DNA from 4 places in the Paenibacillus sp. NRS-1781 genome. Region 3 is predicted to be linked to each of the others. Evidence: riboswitches for the same ligand, from Rfam matches in the RefSeq annotation. Region 3 holds a riboswitch; each other region holds the start of a gene.
The links. Region 3 has a riboswitch for cyclic di-AMP ahead of ACIFO6_RS13330 (3D domain-containing protein). Riboswitches for the same ligand answer to the same signal wherever they lie in the genome.

Region 1: another riboswitch for cyclic di-AMP. It lies ahead of ACIFO6_RS07185 (hypothetical protein); the one in region 3 lies ahead of ACIFO6_RS13330 (3D domain-containing protein).
Region 2: another riboswitch for cyclic di-AMP. It lies ahead of ACIFO6_RS17980 (C40 family peptidase); the one in region 3 lies ahead of ACIFO6_RS13330 (3D domain-containing protein).
Region 4: another riboswitch for cyclic di-AMP. It lies ahead of ACIFO6_RS07920 (G5 domain-containing protein); the one in region 3 lies ahead of ACIFO6_RS13330 (3D domain-containing protein).

Annotation. Positions count from the first base shown of each region.
Region 1 covers NZ_JBITPI010000017.1:51,941-57,252, reverse strand. The annotation lists gene kdpA (potassium-transporting ATPase subunit KdpA) at 1-619, opposite strand, end outside; gene kdpF (K(+)-transporting ATPase subunit F) at 769-843, opposite strand; gene ACIFO6_RS07185 (hypothetical protein) at 1,059-1,454, opposite strand; cyclic di-AMP (ydaO/yuaA leader) riboswitch at 1,570-1,745, opposite strand; gene ACIFO6_RS07180 (glutathione peroxidase) at 2,114-2,599, shown strand; tRNA gene ACIFO6_RS07175 (tRNA-Leu) at 2,756-2,838, opposite strand; gene ACIFO6_RS07170 (urease accessory protein UreF) at 3,112-3,801, shown strand; gene ACIFO6_RS07165 (XRE family transcriptional regulator) at 4,155-4,376, shown strand; gene ACIFO6_RS07160 (helix-turn-helix domain-containing protein) at 4,505-4,888, opposite strand; gene ACIFO6_RS07155 (helix-turn-helix domain-containing protein) at 4,994-5,312, opposite strand, start outside.
Region 2 covers NZ_JBITPI010000048.1:14,066-19,377, forward strand. The annotation lists gene ACIFO6_RS17970 (M1 family metallopeptidase) at 1-1,902, shown strand, start outside; gene ACIFO6_RS17975 (hypothetical protein) at 1,914-2,741, shown strand; cyclic di-AMP (ydaO/yuaA leader) riboswitch at 3,027-3,164, shown strand; gene ACIFO6_RS17980 (C40 family peptidase) at 3,169-3,669, shown strand; gene ACIFO6_RS17985 (GNAT family N-acetyltransferase) at 3,971-4,477, shown strand; gene ACIFO6_RS17990 (4a-hydroxytetrahydrobiopterin dehydratase) at 4,553-4,852, opposite strand; gene ACIFO6_RS17995 (hypothetical protein) at 4,971-5,264, opposite strand.
Region 3 covers NZ_JBITPI010000035.1:26,564-31,875, reverse strand. The annotation lists gene ACIFO6_RS13355 (DUF4178 domain-containing protein) at 1-267, opposite strand, end outside; gene ACIFO6_RS13350 (DUF350 domain-containing protein) at 294-701, opposite strand; gene ACIFO6_RS13345 (PspA/IM30 family protein) at 831-1,499, opposite strand; gene ACIFO6_RS13340 (NADH:flavin oxidoreductase/NADH oxidase) at 1,624-2,646, opposite strand; gene ACIFO6_RS13335 (polysaccharide deacetylase family protein) at 2,950-3,756, shown strand; gene ACIFO6_RS13330 (3D domain-containing protein) at 3,914-4,582, opposite strand; cyclic di-AMP (ydaO/yuaA leader) riboswitch at 4,590-4,764, opposite strand; gene ACIFO6_RS13325 (amino acid ABC transporter ATP-binding protein) at 5,011-5,312, opposite strand, start outside.
Region 4 covers NZ_JBITPI010000021.1:10,583-15,894, reverse strand. The annotation lists gene rsmA (16S rRNA (adenine(1518)-N(6)/adenine(1519)-N(6))-dimethyltransferase RsmA) at 1-667, opposite strand, end outside; gene rnmV (ribonuclease M5) at 675-1,220, opposite strand; gene ACIFO6_RS07920 (G5 domain-containing protein) at 1,368-2,516, opposite strand; cyclic di-AMP (ydaO/yuaA leader) riboswitch at 2,786-3,068, opposite strand; gene ACIFO6_RS07915 (TatD family hydrolase) at 3,270-4,040, opposite strand; gene ACIFO6_RS07910 (HD domain-containing protein) at 4,082-5,312, opposite strand, start outside.

The sequences.
Region 1 (5,312 bases), on a different contig from region 3:
GCGTCGTGATATCCGCCGCAGGCTGAAGCGTCTGCGGTACTTTCAATCCAACCAGCACCAGTGTAAGTACAAAGGCCAGTGGCAGGAAAATCCGTATAATCGCTTTGATAAAATCCTGAAAAAAGTTGCCCATTCCTTCTCCGCGCCGCGTCAATCCTCTCATAAAAGCCGCAGCAACCGAAAAACCGGAAGCAGCCGAAGTGAACATCATCATCGTAACAAACGCCATCTGTGTCAGATACGTAAGCCCGCTTTCTCCGCTATAATGCTGGAGATTCGTATTGGTCATAAAGCTGATCACCGTGTTAAAGGCCAGTGACGCCTCCATATTGCCGTTTCCAGTCGGGTTACCGGGAAGCAGTCCCTGCAAGCGCAGCAGCACATAGCTGATCGCTACAAGCACGACATTCGTAGCAATAAAGCTCATCACATACGTGGTCCAACGCATGCTCTCCAGCTTTTTCAATCCTATAACCTTATAAATCAACTTCTCCGTCCCGCCAAAGACTCGATCCGTCCGATTTGGTTCATTGGAGAACACATGATATATATAGGTGCCCACTGGTTTCACCAGGAGCAGCAATATCACAATCACAATTCCAATTTGCAGCAGCTCCATCATCTATTTCCTCCCTCAAAATACTCCTGCGTTTGGACAACAGACGGGTTCATCGCACCAGTCGAATGCACACGTTTGCGAAAGCCCGCTGACTCTGATGTTTCATCCATGATCTGCTGTCCCCCGCCCGCTTGATCCTGCTTAGCTGATTAGAACTTTTCAGGATTCAGGAGTGCGTAGATTAAATACACAAATACAATAGCCGTAAGCGCAAGCACAACCATCATCCCTTTCGCCCTCCTTTGGAGGTCTGCGCATCACACCAGCGTACAAGCATCAGTATCATTCCATAACTCACAGCCATCACCAGCAGCATGTATATATCCATCATGTTCATACCCTCCCGTATCCGTTCTTAATTCATCATTCTGACACTCTCGTAAAATCGCTATGCAACTAAATTCGCAAATTTTAATGTATACCAGCACACCGTAAGCGACTATCCGTTCAGCAGGAAACCCACCTCTCCGTTCAAAGTGTAGATCACATGGTCCGCTCCCAAACCTCGATAAATCCCTTGAGGATTACAGCCGTGTGTAATGACATAGATCGGATCTGCTGTCAGCGGCCGGCATATTTGCAGAAAACGGCACGTCAGATTCAAGCTGTTCTCGAACAAATACACGCAGCCAATTTCTTTTTTGGGAAAATTCCATTTCCCCGCTTGCATCGTATTGATGCGCACAACATGCTCCACACCCATTTTTTTGAGCTGTCGTTCCTCCTGAGCGCTATTCGTCAGAACCGCAAACGCCAGTTTTTTGAACATAAGCAATTTCACAAAATTTCTGCCCGTTTCATTTGGTGCAGTGACAATGATTAGCCGACCTTCCATCAGTAGCTCCTCTCCCGGTATAAAAAGACAACAAAAAGAAGCCAAAGGAAAAAGGCTTTCCTCCGGCTTCTTACGTAACCATGATAAAATAAACCATGGCTGCACACGGCGGTTTGTTGCCTCTCCCTGTACGCTTACGAGGTTAGCTGTCGGATTCGGACGTGAGAGTCGCCCTATTTCTGGCACTTGGCCAGAAAATTCACCCCATGAGACACACGGCCCTCTAAAAGCCGCATAGATCCCGTTTGGTTCCCCCGCTTTTGCAACTGCAAAATTCAGCGCTATAGACAATTCGTTGCTGCTTCATTCACTTCATTTGAAATTACGTCTTGAATCATACACCCGCGCAAGGAACACTGTAAAGCTCACCTGCGGGGTTATAAATCGGTCTTTAGAGCATAAAAGATTAATAACAGCGCTTACAACATAAATATTCTTCTCCCAGCTCCTTCAAGCTCGGTTTTTCATCTCTTTTCGAAAATGAAGAGGCATGTCAATATTGACGTATGGGGAGCGTTTTTTGTCCTTTATTTGTAAAAGAGAAAGAAAAAGTGCTGTATGCACCTGATAAACGGCGCATTACATCTATTTATAGGTTTGCAACTCTTCGTTAAATTTCTTACAATTTAATTGTAGAATATCAAATTAGGAGGAAAACCATGACCGTTTATGAATATGATGCACAAACCCTGCAAGGGAACGTAATTCCGTTGTCCACATACGAAGGAAAAGTACTGCTCATCGTGAATACAGCCAGCAAATGCGGGCTAACCCCCCAATACAAGGCGCTACAAGAACTATATGACCAATACCAAGAGCAGGGTCTTGAAATCTTGGGGTTTCCCAGCAATCAGTTTGCCAAGCAAGAGCCAGGTTCCAGCGAGGACATTTCGGAGTTTTGCCAGATCAACTATGGAGTTACATTTCCGATGTTTGCCAAAATAGATGTCAATGGCGATCAGGCGCACCTTTTATTTCGCTACCTCACCCAAACAGCTCCCGGCGTATTAGGCTCCAAAGCGATCAAATGGAATTTCACTAAATTTTTGATTACACGCGAAGGTAACGTATTTAAGCGCTATGCCCCACAGACAACTCCAGATAAACTGACGGGGGATATTGAGAAGCTTTTACAGCAAAGCTGACAGGCTATTTCATCACCTTCTCACAAGCAGCCGATCCAGGCAACTGCTCCTGCGGCTAGGAAAAAGGATATTTTAGTTCAGCTTATATAACAAAAAAAGCATCCAATCACGTCAAAAACGTGTCAGGATGCTTTTTTAACTGTGTCTTGCATGTAATGCGGTCGAGAGGACTCGAACCTCCACGGGCGTACGCCCACTACCCCCTCAAGATAGCGTGTCTGCCATTCCACCACGACCGCAAATTCTAATGTTTTGAGGCAACAGATTTATTATACTCCCTTGTATTCTATTTGTAAACATAAATACAACAATTATTTTAAAGTCATATAATATAACATGTAATAGCTATAAAAATATTTAATTTGACATGTCAGCACTATGAGTGTAAATATATATTACATAATATCTCTATTTTTTCTAAGTACTTTTCTGAATGCGCTTTTTAAAGTTATTTAATTTAACATGAACATTCTATTCCAAGGAGGCGAACCGCATTGCACAAAGGCAATCGTTTGCTGAACTACGCATTGCTGTTGGACCCTTCCCTGCCTGTCGGTGGCTTCACTCGTTCCTACGGGCTGGAGGAGCTGTTTCGCAATGGCCGCTTAACCTGTTTACAAGACTTGGAACACTATGTACGCACTGATCTGCTTCCTCAGTTCACATCCCTCGATGGCATGGCTATCAAAAGCCTCTATATCGCTGTTCAGCAAAATGATGGTTGGCGTATCGCCCTCATTGATAAAATGCTGCACGCCCAGCGCTCTTCCCTACAGCATGTGAAAGAGTCACGCCTATCTGGCCAACGCCTGCTTAAGCTCGCCAAAGCCTTGTACCCTTGGCTTGAATTTGACCAACTCGAAGCTACACTCATCCAATACAATGCGATTGGTACACTCGCAACCGTTCATAGTTGGATTAACGTTTCCCTTGGAAATAATGTAGAGCAGACCATTCACGGCTACCTTGCTGCGGCAGTGTCCTTCTGTGTCGAAGATGCTTTTAAGCTGCTCAATCCTCCTTCTGAGGAAAAGAACCCTGTTATTCAGCGAATGACCAACGAGCTGCTAGCCGCATGGAAACAATACAATGTCCCTGAGTCAGAGCCAACCGCATTTCAGCGCGGACTTCTGTATAGGCATTGGTCCAGCTCCTACATTACTCAGCCACCCTATATGAGCAGCAGCCACCAGCGCGGGTGAACTTCACTGATTCCTTCGTACGCCCTCGTTATACGCCTCCTGCATCCCCCTGATGCCTGTTTTCAAAATTCCAGCACCAATGCCAAAAGCACTCCCACCACTTTTTCCAGTGGCAGAGTGCTTTTTTTATCCGGAATACAACTGCAATTTCGCACAATTAACAGGCTTCAGATGGATCATCCAGACCATTCATCACTTAATTAAGTTATATTTTTATCCGAATTACGTATTTTAGATTGTAAAAACACGTATAAACGTGTATCATAGTTTCAGATGGTTAATTCTAACATGTTTACTGATGATTATTATAACACACCAATTATTCCGCAAGAATCCGTAAGGGGCGATTTCACTTGAACAACAAAATGCCTGTCACCTCCCTCGGGTGGGCCATCAAACAAAGGCTTGTCGAACTTCGGCTGGATCAGAAAACATTTTGTGAAACGCATAACATCCCGCCTTCACGCTTGTCCAATCTGATTCACGGCACCCGCAAAGCACAAAGGTACAGAAAACAAGTTGCTGCAATCCTCAACATTGACGATAACGATTATAAGGAGGCACCACCACTCTGAAACCAACGATGTGAGCGTCTTTCCAAGTATACGAGACGCTACAACATCGACAACCCAAATAAACTCGTCAATCGAACCCGCCAGTCCGTTTTACGTGTTTTCAACCTGAGTGATCTTTAGAGAGAAGATCATTCAGGCTGTGTTTTGTCATTCTCACCTTTTTGCTTACGATATTTCGCAAATTCCACATATTCTAATATGAAATTCTGTTCTTCTGTTTCCAGATCCTCTGCCTGGCTATTCAATGGCCCCATCACTCCAAAAAAATAAGCAGCCTTTTGCTCCTGAAGTACACCCTGACCAGGCTTGACGCCTTTCATTAACCAATCCAGCGATACATAAAAAAAGTCCGAAATCTGGATTAAATGCATCGTTCCCGGCGTTGTTTTTCCTCTTCTCCAGTCTCCAAGATTCCCCGAGCTGATTTTGAGCTTTTCACAAAACGCCTTCTTCGTCATTCCCCGATCCTTAATCAAGGCTTCAATCCGTTGATAAATCGTTTGGTCTCCCACAATTATCCCCTCCGACACCCTAACTTTTTATTGAACTGTTCCCAAATTTTAAATATCATTGCAAACATACTTATTCGGTAATCAATACTTTAATTCTGCACCCGTTTATTCTGTCATTGAATCTTCCTGATTTTTCTCTTTACGAAAGCGGGTAAATTCAATATACTCAAGTATAAAATCCTTTTCCGCCTCACTAAGCGATCCCCCCTGGCAATCCAGTTGCCCTGAAACTCCAAAAAAATAAGGGTCTCTCGACTCCCTCAGCGCCTCACCCTGCACATCGCGCCCCAACATGATCCAATCCAGACTGGCATTAAAAAACGAAGCGATTTCAATGAGTTTATTCGTGCCTGGCGTCGTTTTTCCTCTTTTCCAGTCCCCAAAGTTCCCTGTACTAATACCCAACTGCTCGCAGAACGCTTTT
Region 2 (5,312 bases), on a different contig from region 3:
TTGGGCAAACCGCCGTACGATTCCCAGTCGGAGTCTGCGCTTGCGCCAAACATGGGCAAGCCCCTGGGGGCAAACATCCTGCCTGACGTACCCCAAAGTCCTCCGCAGCCCGCTTCGGAAGTTCTCAGCAAGCGTGTGGCGGAATACCACATTGACGTGTCCCTGGAGGAAGGACAGGTTTTGCGGGGCACCGAGACGCTTACATGGAAGCATCCGGGCACAAAAACCGTGAATGATCTATATCTGCACCTGTACCCCAATGCCTTCTCTTCCATGGAAACCACCTTCATGAAGGAATCCGGGGGCAAGCTACGCAGTGACACCATGCCCAAGAACGGCTTTGGCTCCATGACACTAACTGAACTTAAAACGGAAGACGGCTTATCCCTCCTGCACCGGACCCAATACGTGCAGCCGGATGACGGTAATGTGAACGACCGCTCGCTCATGAAGATACGTCTCCCCAAACCAGTCCGAGGTGGTGAAAGTATTACATTATATATGAAGTTTGAGGTAAAGCTCCCCGCCATCTTCGCACGTATGGGCGCAACAGATGATTTTGTCATGGCAGGTCAGTGGTTTCCCAAACTTAGCGTCTACGAAACCGCAGGACAGCGTGGACGCGCCGAGGAAGGCTGGAATCTGCATCAGTATCATGCAAACTCCGAATTTTACGCCGATTTTGGAATTTACAGTGTGCGGATTCGAGTGCCTGAAACATACATCGTGGCCGCAACTGGATTCCCCACCCGTGGAGCCGTCCGGCAAAATGGACAAAAAATATATCAATTTTACGCCGATGACGTACACGACTTTGCATGGTCCGCTTCACCCAATTTTGTAGCCGTAGAAGAACCATTTTCCTCTGCCGAGGTGCCGGGTGTCAAAATCAAGCTGTATCTCGATCCATCGCACAAGGAGCTCAAGGGACGCTATATGAGCGCAGCCAAGGCCGCTCTTTCCTATTACAGCAAGTGGTACGGGCCTTATCCATATTCGACCCTGTCCATCGTTGTACCACCCAAAGCAGGCAGCGGCGCGGGCGGCATGGAGTATCCCACACTCATTACGGCTGCAGCGGCGGATAACCTGAATCCCGGGTATAATCTGGAGCGGACAGTTGTTCATGAGATTGGGCATCAATATTTCTATGGAATGGTGGCAAACAACGAATTCGAGGAGCCATGGCTGGATGAAGGCTTTACCTCTTATGCAGAGGAACGGCTCATGGAGCAAGAATACGGATTGATCCCCAACTTGCCGTTACAGTCTGGACAGGTATCTTCCCCGCAGCCGTTAAACCGTGAGTCTTGGAAGTACGGCTCAGCTGCTAAATATGCACAAAATGCCTATTCTCGGGGCAAGCTGGTGCTGCGTGGCATTGAGCGCCAGGTCGGCGCGAAAAAAATGGACCGAATTATGCGTACCTACGTCCAGACCTACCGATTCAAGCATCCATCCTCACAGGATTTTCAGCGTATCGTCGAAAGAGTCACCGGACGTTCGTGGAGCCACTATTTTGAACAATATGTATACGACGGCCAGATGGCGGATTTTTCAGTGGATCGCATTACGAACCGCAAGCTGGACAACGGATACGAAGCAACCATTACACTCAGCAAAAAAGGGGCAGATTATCCCAAGGTCCCTGTTCAAATTACCTTCAAGGACGGTACAACGATATTCAAGGCTTGGGACGGCATGGGCAAAAGCACCACCTATCGACTCAACAGTGCATCTCCAGTCTCCCATGTGATTATAGATCCACTGTACACGATTGCGCTGGAGAACAAGCATATCAACAACAACCTGAAGGCCGAACTGAACGAGAAAACACAGACCCGCTGGAGCATAAGTGTAACCAAGCTGCTGGAGACACTGCTTGGAAGTCTGTCATGGTGAGGTGTCTATAGATGCGTACCGTTATAAAAGAAGGCTGGGCGCTTGTGCGCATACAATTTTATATTGTCATCATTCTATTTTTGTATCGACTGCTATGGGGCGTTTTTCTCTATCGGGTGGTACAATCCGCCGTTACTCCCCTACTACTGCGCTACCCTGATCAGGGGCAAAATGAACTGGGGCAGACCTTATTTTGGATGGAGAGCCAGATTGCCCTGACAGACAACCGGGAGGTTCATATGTATCTGTGGATACTACTGGGGGCAACGGTGCTGCGTATACTGATTACCCCCTTCATCCGGGCGGGAATATACCAAAGTCTGCACACCCATGCGACCGAGCCACAAAGTCTGTCTTTTTTCCGTGGAATGAAACGTCATGGTTTATCATCGCTGATCTATTACGTCATCGAGCTTGGGCTCTTGCTGCTCCCTGCTTTCTGGATGGTACCGAGGCTCTACCCTATCGTAGCCGGGGCGCTGCAATCTCCCGCCTATCTGCTGCATGTGCTGCCCTATGCCATCGGTTGGATCGCTTATGGCTGGTTCATCCGCCAGTGCATCCTGTACATGCAGCTAGGCACCGTAGGTGGTCACGCCATACTGTCGTCGCTGCTCGCCTTCTTTCGCCAAATCCTCGCGGCTATCGGTATTTCGCTTCTGCTCGGCGCAGGTGTGTTGCTTGTCCTTGGCCTATTCGGCATGGTGGCGATGATTTGGACTGGCATGCTGGCACTCATTCTCCAGCAAACGTATCATTTTGTTACCAGTCTGGTCAGGCTATGGCACATCAGTTCACAGTACCGCCTATGGCATACTGATATCTCCGGCAGAGGTTGAACCCCCACTCCGTTCCTCCTGAGCAATTTTTGGCTGTCGGAAGGAGACTATCTATATCCATTTCTATTCATGTAAACGGCACCTAACTGAATACTCTTAGCAAAATCTGTTCCCTCGATAAAGGGAGCAGATTTTTTTGTAACTTTTTGCGATGAAACATTTGCCAAAGCCAGCCAACTTTGTTACAATAATCGCAGTGAACTGATAGTAACAACTTTGTAATCTTTATTGTAACCTTTACCTTAAAAATATCGTTATCGTGAATACTGCTCTCCAAGGTGCACATCTTAAGTTAAGCCTAATTCCTGGCACCTAGGAAGCGGGGGAACCAGTTTGGGTGAATTGATCTCGCAACAGAGTGATCATAGGGGAACCTTCTACCGAATCCTTAAGCTAACCTCGCAGGCATTGGAAGGGGTATTTTTTTTTGAAGAAGAAACTAACAATCGCAGTCATGGGTCTTGCCATTGCCTTTACATCTTTTACATTCGGTGGCGGCAGTGCATTTGCAGACTCCAAGATGGACCAGGTGATCCAAGATACCAAAGGAACGAGCTATAGAAGCGGAGGCACTACACTCGACGGATTCGATTGCTCCGGCTTCACAATGTATGTATATCAAAAATTGGGAATTAAACTGCCGCATCAATCCGGATCACAATTCAAAATGGGATCTTCCGTATCCCGCGATGAAATGAGACCTGGAGACCTGGTGTTCTTCAACACCACAGGTAGAGGCATTTCCCATGTAGGTATCTTCATGGGTGAAGGGAAATTTGCCCACTCCTCATCTTCACGTGGTGTAGTTGTTAGCTCACTGAACGAAAATTATTACGCTAACCGATATGTCGGTGCCAAAAGAATTATGAGTACAGATGCTTACCACGCTGTAGCTTCTGAAACTCCTGATGACGACAACGTAGAATAACTAACGAACAGCAAGCTAACCTGAGCCGCAATTTGATTCTGGCCGGAATCGAATTGCGGCTTTTTATGTCCGCAACATCAGAAACGTTAATTTTACTGACGAACTGACACCTCAAAAGGTTTCAGTTTTTGCGAACATCGTCGATTTTACCGTCACGGCGAGGGAGCATATGAGCAGTAAAGCCTTCTTATTGAATGTATACCCGACTTGAGCATGAAATAAACACGCTTGCCAATCCCCTGCAACTTGTCTACAATCTGTTGTTAATAGTTTAAGTATTGTAAAAGGAGGATGGGAAAACATGCCGGCCTCAATATCTAACTACCGAATCGTGCCGATGGACGAGCAGCAGGCGGCTGCGATATGTGAGTGGCGCTATGATCCACCCTACAATATATACGGCTGGCTACCCTGGGAACAAATGAAGGTGCTTGAGGTCGAATTTGGAAGCCCCACGCTCCGCGAGGAGCAATATGTAGCTGTACTGGATGACGAGAACATACTAACCGGATTTGCTCAATATTTCCCGATGCTTGGCGTGACCCGGCTAGGTCTGGGAATGCATCCCGGATTGTGCGGGCATGGCAGAGGCGCCGAATTTGTCCGTGCCATTGCCGAGGAAGCCAGACGACGCAACCCTGAAAATGAAATTGATCTGGAGGTGCTGACCTGGAATGGGCGCGCCATCCGGGCTTACAAGGCTGCCGGATTTGAGCTTACGGATACCTATGAACGTCAGACTCCCGATGGCAAGAAGCCGTTTCATTGTATGGTGTATCTTCCCGACCACCAGCCTCGTGTTCTATGATAAAAGCGCCTTCGGCATACAACTGCATTGTTGTATATCGAAGGCGCTTTTATCATACGGTAGGCCACGATTAGTTCAATGACTGCTACGCATTTTCTCAAAAGCTTCATTATATTGTTGGGCTTCCTTAATATCCACGGCCATAATGCCACCGTCATCCCAGGAGGTTAAACGCAGGGTCACGGTCTTATAATCAATCGTAATAAATGGATGATGATTAAATGCTTCCGATATAGCAGCAACTTCATCCACGAATGCAATCCCTTTCATAAAACTGAAAAAATTATATTTCCGGACAATCCATCGTCCTTCCTCCAGTTCCCAGCCCTCCAGCTTCTCTAGATGTGCTTCAATCTCTTCTTGTGTAAAAGGCATGATACGACTCCTCCCTGTTTATACGGAAGCCTTTCAGCCGCTTGAATGCGACCAAAACTACGATATATTGGTGTCCATATTACCACGGCCCCGTTGATAAATCCATTAAACGGCCTGCTCAAATCAAAGGTACCGACGTCAACTCCTCATCTCCAATGAGCACATAGATACGGTGCTGCTCCGGTTCATAGATGACAACACCGCTGCCCACAGCGATAACGGGCTCTGTACCCAGCGCATAAAACAGGTCTTCAGCCAGCGCTTCATTGACTTCCTGACGCCCTGCCGGGTCCAGCCTGTCCCAATCTTCTGCTTCCATTTCGAAAAATTCATAGCTATCTGGAATGCGTCCCACAGCCTCTGTCAAATCGTTCAAAATTTGTTCATACTCCCGTCCGTGCTTCACTCCCATGCCATTTCCTCCAATTCTTCCGCCATTCATTACATAATCACCTTATTA
Region 3 (5,312 bases):
CGGGTTGTCCAGTCTGCCATCGATAGCCTGGTACAGTCCGAATTGCAGCGTTTCCCGTTCCTCAATGTGAAGGTAGCTGACTTGATTACCATCCTGAAGCGTCAGAACAACGGCATTCCGAGCGCGGTTATGTACTCGGCCCACCACTTCATATGTGACAAGCGACACTTCACAGATATCGCCGGGATTTAAATGAAGCATACTCTTTTCCGCTTTTGGCGGCTCTGGCTTGGTAAACAGATTCGAAATTCGTTTCCATACACCCATGATGATTCCCCCTGCCTTTCTTTAGCCTAGAAGCATGCCGCAATGATTAAAGCGCCGACCAGATGCAGCGTACCTGAAAACAGACCAAAGCCGATTTTTCCTTCCTGTGTGCCTTTATCCAGATCAAGCTGTGCCCAGTACCGAAGCAATAGACGTACGACAACTTCCAAAACAAACAGAATGACAAAGGCGATCACAGAATACACAAGCGCCTCCAGCAAATTGTTAGCTGTAGCAATGGAGCTTGACAAAATATACCCCTGTGCAAACAGCTTCATAATTAACCGGACTGTTACGGCCATATTACCGGCTTTCACTTCTGCAAAATCCTTATACTTCGTAAATAAAGAATCAATGTACATCAATACGAACAACAAAACGGCACCCGCGCCAGTCCATACAAGCATCGCTTTCATCGTTTCTAAAAAATGCATTTCATACCATCCTCCACATCATCTTGACCTTCATATATGTTGATTTACGCCTCCGGGCAGGGAAAAGCGAAGGAGAAAACGGTTCCCCTTCGCTCCTTAGCAGCCACACAGGCGGCCATGCTTATAACCTTATTTATTGTCGTATTGCTTCAACAAAGCGGCAAGCTCATCGTCCACGGCACTTTTCTTATCAAGCTCCTTGAATTCCTCATCCAGCGATTTTTCTTTAGAGGACATTTCGTTGCTTGCTTCAGCACGCGCCTCTGCTTGCAGCATTTTTTCTTCCATGCGCTTCAGCCCGGCAGTTGCCGTATCGGAGCTAAAACCGTTCATTGCTTTGTTAATTTCCGTTTGTGCTTTAGCTGCATTATAACGGGCAACCAGCGTTTCACGCTTGTTCTTCATTTCCGTCAGCTGTCTGCGCATTTCATCCAGCTTACCGCGCAGGTTATCGGCTGCCGCCTTGTTCTGCTCGTAGCCAGCCTTAAACTCGGTCATTTTTTGCTCAGCAGATTTCTTTTCTTCCAACGCGCGGCGAGCCAGATCCACATTTTGCGCTTTTGCTGCTGTATGGGCCTGCTCTTCACGTTTTTTTACCAGAGCAGCCTGCTCTTCGTACTGCTGTTTGAATCTCTTCTCAATGGCAATCTGAGCGGCTACCGCTTTCTCTGCATCCTCCAGATCCTCTTGCATATCACGAATGTATTGATCTGTCATTTTAACTGGATCTTCGGCTTTGTCAATAATGGAGTTGATATTGGACATGGTAAGATCTCTTAAACGTTTGAAAATAGACATGTGAAGTTCCTCCTAGTGTTGAATGCTTAAATTTTAAGCTCTGTACACATGTTTACGCAAGCTTTGCAAATAGAGTTTCAAAAATATTATCGGACAAAGTGCATTCTAAAAAATAAAGTGCATTCTAAAAACCGCGCAAGTAAGGCTCCGGGATATCCGCCTGTACTTTTAGCTCCCGCGACGCATGCAGCGCCCAATACGGATCGCGCAGCATGGCGCGTCCTATCGCTACCAGATCAGCTTCTTTTTGCTGAATCACCCGCCGGGCATCCTCATAATCGTCCAGCAGACCAACAGCGATTACAGGCACATTTAGCTTTTCACGTATATCATGTGCCAGATCCACCTGATATCCCGCACGCGCAGATGGACCGCCATTGGAACCAATCGGCCCCTCGCCACCAGAGGAGATGTGAAAAATATCCACACCTGCATCACGATATCGTTCCCCTATGCCTGCTATGTATTCCACACTATATCCATTTTCAACATACTCTTTGGCGGATATCCGCATCAACACAGGCATATCAGACGGAAGCACCTCTTTAACAGCCTGAATCACTTCAACACCGAACAGCGATAAATCCTGTCCATACTCATCTTCTCTTCTGTTCGTTAAAGGGGAATGAAATTGATGAATCAGATAGCCATGGGCACCATGAATTTCTACTGTATCAAAACAGGCTTCCACCGCGCGGCGCGCGCCTTCCTTATAAGCCTGAACCAGCTTCCTGGCCTCGGCTGTTGTCAAAGCATGCGGCTCCTTGAAACGTTCGCTAAAAGCAATCGAGGAAGGTGCGACAGGCAAATCAGCATCTTCAGCCTTGCGTCCGGCATGACCTAATTGAATTCCGATTTTGGCACCGTACTTGTGGACTTCCTCCACTATTTTACGGTATGCAGGAATATGCTCATCACTCCAAATACCCAGATCATAATCTGTAATACGTCCATCCGGATGGACCGCTGTCATTTCCACAATAATCAGCCCGGTGCCACCTACTGCCCGGCTAACGTAATGGACATGATGCCAATCATTTGGCTTTCCATCTTTGGCCTCCACACTGTATTGGCACATGGGGGGCATTACAATCCGATTTTTTAAAGAGAGTCCCTTTAATTGATAAGGAGTAAACAAGTCGGTCACTTTGATCCATCCTTCCTTTAATTCCATCTCTGTACAATATGAATTGCAACCCCATTATACACCAGTAATCACTGGATACCGAATCCATTTAAAGGCTAAAAGCTGCGAAAATACTGCTGTTTTCGGTCAGGTTTAATAGAATATGTTCGTTTAGCTTCGTGATCTGCACTTACATCCGATTCACAAGGCATTTCCACTCAGTCACTCCATAGTCTAACCTGTTCTGCGGCATAATTTCAACATGTCAGGTACATAATAAATGAAAGCAACAGAAGGAACCACTGCACGGAAAGGGGGATACATATGCCGTACAGGGGAATATTGCCAATCATGTCACTGTTACTAGCATTTTCGAGTTTTCCCGTTCACGCGGATGCGCCTCCCGATATCGGAACGACTCATTCCAAGGAAGCGACTGTTGTTTCTTCAGCACATAAGAGCAGAGAACGAGCCACTCCCACATTAGCCATGCTTCGAAAAAAACATGCGGATATTTTCAAAATGTGCGGCCCGCACACTCAGCAAATTGCCCTGACTTTTGATGACGTGCCCGATTCCCGGTATACGCCGCAGGTTCTGGACATTTTGCATGCGAATGGGATCAAAGCCACCTTCTTTATTGTCGGTCACCGTGCGGAAAAACACCCGGGCATGATTCGCCGTATCGTACGTGAAGGCCATGCCTTAGGCAACCATTCCTATACCCATCCGGATTTTAGGAAGGCTTCACCGGAACGCTTTCGCAACCAGATTAAGAAAACAGAACATATTTTGGAGGCCACTGTAGGCTTTCGACCCAAGCTGATCCGCCCGCCCTATGGTGAAATTACGGAGCCTCAGATCCGATGGGCGCGTCGTCACGGCTACATGATTGTCAATTGGAACGTAGACTCCCTCGATTGGAAGGGACTCAGTAAAACACAAATTCAGCGTAATGTGATCCCGGCTACTGGACCAGGCTCTATCATTTTAATGCACGCAGGTGGAGGTCAAAGCTCCAATCTGAAAGGCGCTGTTCAATCCCTGCCGGGTCTCATTCAGTCGCTGAAAGCCAAGGGCTACAAATTTGTCACGGTTCCCCGGCTACTTCACACCTCGGAGCGGAAATAACAGTAAAGGGCTGTCTTGTCAGCAGATGCATTCTGCGGTCAAGACAGCCCTTTTCTAATCGACAAGACCCATATATGATCTGAACCTGCGATTACGTTATTTGATCATAGTTTACATAATATATATTATGTTCACTTAATTCATTTGCTTACATAGTCTATTTATCAATGACATACAGCTTCACATTCTGAAAACCAAAGTCACTCACAAAAGATGGGCTGCCTGGAATGAAAATATCAATCCGTTTACCCGTGATGGCGCTGCCCTTATCACGTGCTACTGCTACAAAAGATTGATCCGGCAGCCCCGGGTGGGAATAGCCTGTAACCAACACTTTCGTACCCAACGGAATTACGTTGGGGTCTACCGCAATCGTACCGAGCTTAAGCGGATTTCCGAAATAGTCCACCGCTCCCCATTTTCCATTTTCACTGGCTGCTGCGGAATACGCTGTGGCCTTCACGTCAACTACTTTTCTGTAGTTGAATGTTTTGCCCCATGCTTCAACCTGTTGACCGTCACCTGCTGGCGCTTTCTCGGAAAGAAGCTGAGGCTTCGAATCCGAAGCGGCCTTTAACTTGTTCTCGTCCGGCACCTTAATTTGCATTCCTGCATATATATTGCTGGCGGCAACATCCGGGTTCTCCTTTTGCAGATCTTCTACAAATACCCCGTAACGTTGAGCAAGTAAAAAGAAGGTGTCACCTTCCTTGGCCGTATGAAGCGAAGCAGCGTCGGCTACCCCGGCTGTCTGCGCCAATCCTGCAATGGCTACTGCCAGCACCGCAAATTTCATTGTTTTTCCAATACGTTTCAGATGTTTCAAAAGATATGTACCTCCTCTGTTATGCCTGCGAAGTTAGCTGTCGGATTCGGACTCAGGAGAAGCCCTATGCTTAATGCAATTCACCCCTAGGCAACCTTCCATCCATTCGTATGAAGACGGATCAGAAGTTACTGCCGTTGTTACGTCCCCCGCACTTCCCATGGTTTTGGGTCCCGCATTCAGCGTCTGTCGTAGCTGTCTGCTGCCCCGGTAAGTTTTGGCTCACTGCATAATATCACAATTTTGTAACCTTATCTGCATGAAAATGTTGGGAACCTTGAACATCATACTACATGTGTTACAATTTTGTCATCATGAAATCGAAATTAGTTACAAAAATATGAACGAGGATGACAAAAAAAAGAAAAAGCCCCCCGTCAAACTTCCAACGCGGAGAGCTTTCTTCATAGCCTTTACAAGCTCATTTCTTACAAAACCTTGGCAAGAAAATCCCGGGTACGATCATGGCTTGGAGTACCAAAAACCTGCTCCGGTGTACCTTGCTCCACAATTTGACCGTTATCCATAAAGATAATGCGGTCTCCTACCTCGCGGGCAAAGCCCATTTCATGGGTCACGATGACCATCGTCATGCCACCCTCAGCCAGCTTCTTCATCACGTCCAGCACCTCCCCGACCATTTCAGGGTCCAAAGCCGAAGTCGGCTCATCGAAGAGCATTACATGCGGCTGCATCGCCAAGGCGCGTGCAATCGCAATCCGCTGCTTCT
Region 4 (5,312 bases), on a different contig from region 3:
CGTCCACCACCTCTACCGGAGGCACTTCCCGCACACGCAAACGGATGACCGCCGATTCTACATTCGGCTGGGGAATAAATACCGTATTCGGTACGATGCAGACCAATTCGGGTTCGCTGTAATATTGCACTGCAATACTCAAGCTGCCGTAATCCTTCGTCCCAGGAGACGCTGCCATACGCTCAGCCACTTCCTTTTGAATCATGACGACAATATTCTCCAGAGGGAGCTTGTCCTCCAGCAGCCTCATCAGAATCGGTGTAGTGACGTAGTACGGCAGATTAGCGACGACGCTCACTTTACTGACCCCGGCAAAATCGGAAGCAAACACCTCTCGCAAATCCAGCTTCAGCACATCCCCATGGCGTACCTTCACATGCTCATAAGGGGCCAGCACCTCTTCGAGAATAGGCAAAAGCCGCTGGTCAATTTCGACAGCTGTAACTACCTTGGCCGATTGCGCCAGCTTCTCGGTCAAAGCGCCAATCCCCGGACCGATCTCCAGTGCGCCCTTCGTTTCGTCCAATCCCGCAGCATTCACGATCTTGTTCAGAATATTTTGATCAATCAGAAAGTTTTGTCCCAAGCTCTTCTTGAACGAAAACCCGTGCCGCTGAATAATTTCCTTCGTGCGCCGCGGTGTTGCTATATTTTGAATCCCTGTCATACGGATATCACATTCCTTCACTTTCAATTTGTGCCAGCGCACCGGCAAATTCCTCACGGCTGATCTGGAACACAGCGAGCCGTTTATGTAACTGCTTACCGTTACAGTAACCAATACCCAGCATATTACCCAAAGCCATACGTCGTGCAGCAGCATTCGGGTGGGTGATCAGCCCGGCGTCAATCAGGTCCGCCCAATCAATTAGCGGATCGGCCCCTTCCACCGTCGTATGCACCCGTGCCAGAGCATGTCTGATCGCTTCAGGCGAGGCATTCTCCACGCCAATATCCCCTTTGCGCGTCGCTTCTGCCTCTGGTATAAAGGCCTGCTTGCAGCCAGGCACCTTGGAGGCGATAATTTTGCGGATACGCTCCCCTGCATGATCGGGATCGGTCAAAATAATGACACCCCGCCGCTCCTGCGCCAGCGCAATTTTGCGCAGCGTCATTTTATTAATGGCTGAGCCGCCCGTTTCTATCGTATCCGCTTCGACAGCACGGCGAATAGCGACCGTATCATCCCGACCCTCTACCACGATCACTTCCTTGATCATTTGCGTTTCCCTCCACTGCTACACAGTCAGCTATATTCATCTTTCCCTGCTTTTGAAAACAAAATAAGAAGAGGGTATCCTCTTCTTAGCATGGCATAACTATGATGTTAATACTATCGCATTGCCCTAAACATATACAACACGTTTTTAGTTCATTTCAGGCTTCACGGGTCCAATCACATATACGGTTTTACCGTGCTTGCGACCAAACTGATTGGCTTGACTCAAACTCTCATAATACACATCGATTTTGTGGCCTTTAATTGCGCCACCGGTATCCTCCGCACGGCGGAAGCCCACCCCTTCAATATATACCCACCAGCCGATTGGAATCACACTCGGATCGACAGCGATGGTGCGTCCTTCCGTGACACGCGTGCCGGATGCGGTACGTGTACCGATACCTGGCTCCTGTGACGAATAGGCCGTCATGGAGACGTTTTGTAATACTTTGTTATATTTAAAATTCACACCTGCTTTACGGACAGCATTGTCCGAACTAACCCGTGTTGCCTTAACGGCATCTTCAGGACCGACAGAAGCAGCCAGAACGACCGGTTTTTTCTTCGTTCCTACCGCAATCACCTTATCCACACGATTCTGTGCGACTTCCTTGTTTACCAGCTGCTTGGATACCAATTTTCCGTCATGGTATACCTTTTGAACATGCTGGACCACAACACCCGTTTTACCGCTTTGGATGACCCGATTATCACCTTTATAGAGACTTGGATCGGCCGTTTTGATGACCTGATAAGGTACCTGTTGCTTCTGTTCAACCTGCTGTTTCTTCACACGGATGATTTTTATGTCCATGTTAGACGAAACAGAAGCATCCAGAGCAGGATAAACTTTATCATTTGACGATAATTTATAGCCCGAGGTGCGAATGGCACCCTCTACTGTATTTTCTGTTGTGTACAATTTTTTCGTCTCGTTGGCTAAGGATAATTTGACCTGATTGGCACGTTTGATGACTACGCGATCCCCATCCTGTACTGCTCCGTTCAGCGGCATCGAAACCGTATCATGCGGCTGAAGTGAAATCGAATGCTCTTTGAGCAAATCTTGGAGCTGGGATTGCCGGGTTTCTACCGCAGATGCCTTACCATCGATGACAAAAAAGACCTGTTTTTTAGATTCAGTGTACACCAGAATTGAAATCATAATCGTTAGTGCGATTAGAAAAATAGCAACCAAAGCAGCCTGGCGCACATTTTCTTGCTTCCAACGCAATACGTAAGACATGCTGGATGAGCGTGACTCATGGGTCTCCTCTTTTTGGAAAATGCCCATTTCCTCCGTCCTCCTTACATAGCCCGCCGTCTGGAGTAAGACATAGTTGAGATTGACGTGACTATAACAGATTTTCTACAAGACAAGCCCGTAATGCGACTGTCCTGCACCATGTACCCGTCTTCGCGGCATGCTGTCCTCCCCTGTTTAATCACAGTATGATGACAGATTTTCTTTTATTCACAACAAAAAAAGCCAGAAAAAGAGACTAGAGAGCTCTTTCGTGGCTTCCGGCATGTGCGAATATGCGGAAAAATCATGCACGAGATGGCTTCTCTCTTGTTACGCTTACGGGGTTAGCTGTCGGGTTCGGACGTAGAGAGACGCCCTAGCTTGGGTCAACCGCTCATGGCGGTCGCCTTCGCATTCACCCCGAAGACCCAGAAAGAAATCGAAATACGGCCCCTCCACCTGTTCAATCCCATCCGGGAAAAGAATTTCGGTCGAGCCGGCTGGACGGAAGAGACGTTCCCTTCTTGCCATACGCCGGACGTACTGTAAGCCATATCGGTTCCCCCGTTCCCTGTAAAAGGGACTCAGCGAGACTGGTTCATGAAATGAGCTGTTGATGTTTACACTCAAACAACAATTCACTGAAAAGATGATATCCTGTTTCTATGCATGTTGTAAAGCAGGTTTCAAGTACATTTTTTAAAATATTCGGTTAAAATATTGTAATATTCTCGAGTTTCCTGCAACAAATTCATGATTAGCTTCGTCTATCTCTTTATTTTGATCGATTCCTTCACTTTTTCACTTAATGTCAAATCGTTCCAAGGCATTTTGGGTCGTTATTGACACTAATTCCTCCACCGTAATTCCCTTGATTTGGGCAGCCGCCTCTGCGACCAGTCCCACGTGTGCGGACTCATTTCGCTTCCCGCGGAACGGATGGGGCGTTAGATAGGGAGCGTCCGTTTCAATGAGCAGACGGTCCAGCGGCACCTGTGCGAGTACCTCCTTTGGCTGCTTGGCATTTTTGAACGTTATGGGTCCGCCAAAAGAGAGGTGAAAGCCCATATCCAGCACCATTTTAGCCGTCTCCCAGCTTCCGGAAAAGGAATGCATGACTCCGCCAACCTCACTCGCCTTTTCTTCACGCAAAATCTTAACAATATCTTCATGCGCATCCCGGTTATGGATGACAATTGGCATGTGCAGCTCACGAGCCAGTCCAATCTGGTTGCGTAGCACCCGATGCTGTACATCCTTCGGTGATGTGTCCCAATAATAATCCAGACCAATCTCCCCGATCGCCACGACTTTCTTATGACTGCATAACGATGCAATCCATTCCAAATCCCCCTCCTGCATCGTAATCGCATCCTGTGGGTGCCATCCAATTGCCGCATAAATAAAATCATACGTCTCAGCCAATTTCATCGTGGATGGAATCGTCTCACGATTAAATCCGATATTAATCATGCGGGTTACTCCCGCTTCGACAGCACGTGCTATAACTTCTTCCCGATCTTCGTCAAATTGCGGCGCATCCAGATGGGTATGAGTGTCAAATAAATTCAAAATTCATGTCCCCTTATTTACTTTTATTGGCATATGTTTGTCTATTGTTTGACAAAATAATTCCTTATTTCGGCAGGAAGCTTGTCCTTTACCCCATCCAATTTGTTTTGGGGATAGTACATGTGATATTTACCCCGGTGAATACCGCTAATGGAGCGCACAATTTCCGATACTTCGGAAATTTCTCTCACTTCTCCTTTACGTCCAAGCAGTAAAATCTGGTTGTCCGTCGAGCCACCCTGCCGAAACACATCATAAGGAAGATCCGTCGGAAAATCAATTTCCAGATCATATTCGGGATGTAAACCAACCTGCTTCAGCGCTGTCCGAATGTCGTCAATGGTATCTGTATCCATATTTTCAATCTCTACATATTTATACAGCTTGCGATCCATAAAACGGGCGCTCAAATCGCTTAAAATCTCGTCCTTTTCCTGTTTCCACTGACTGAATACTGTCTGAATCAAAGACTCATCGAGCATCAAATATTGTTCCACCGTAAGCTCTCCCCGAAAGAGATCCGGCAACGGTTCCAGCAGAAAACTAAACTCATATCCGTTTCCAAACAGCTCCTTCGCCCGCTTGAAAATCTTACGCAATAAAATTTCCGAGCTGCGCGTCACAGGATGAAAATAAATTTGCCAATACATCTGATAGCGTGACATCAGATAATCCTCTACCGCATGCATACCTGACTCCTTCACTACAATTCTTCCATTATGAGGACGCAACAGCCGTAAAATACGATCCAGATCAATGGTGCCATAATTGACGCCTGTCGAGTGAGCATCCCGCAGCAGATAATCCATGCGATCCGCATCCAGTGGGCTTGTGATCAGGTTAACGACAATTGGCTTGTCATACGTTTTGGCAATGACCGCAGCCACCTTCGTTGGAAGCTCTTCATCGACTTGCTTCAGCACAGCGTTAATCTCTGTATTCCCCAATACAATCCGGCATGTCCAATCCTCGTGGTTCATATGAAAGGCTTCTTCTATGGAATGGGAAAACGGACCATGCCCCACATCGTGCAACAAAGCCGCACACAGCGCGACTAAACCTTCTTCCTTCGGCCAATCGGAAAATTCGCCGCGTTCAAATTGGGAAATAATACGCCGTGTAATCTCGTACACACCTAGCGAATGCGAAAAACGACTATGCTCCGCTCCATGAAACGTAAGATAAGATGTACCCAACTGCCGAATGCGGCGCAAGCGTTGGAACTCTGGAGTATTGATCAAACGCCATATCACTGTATCCTGAACATGGATA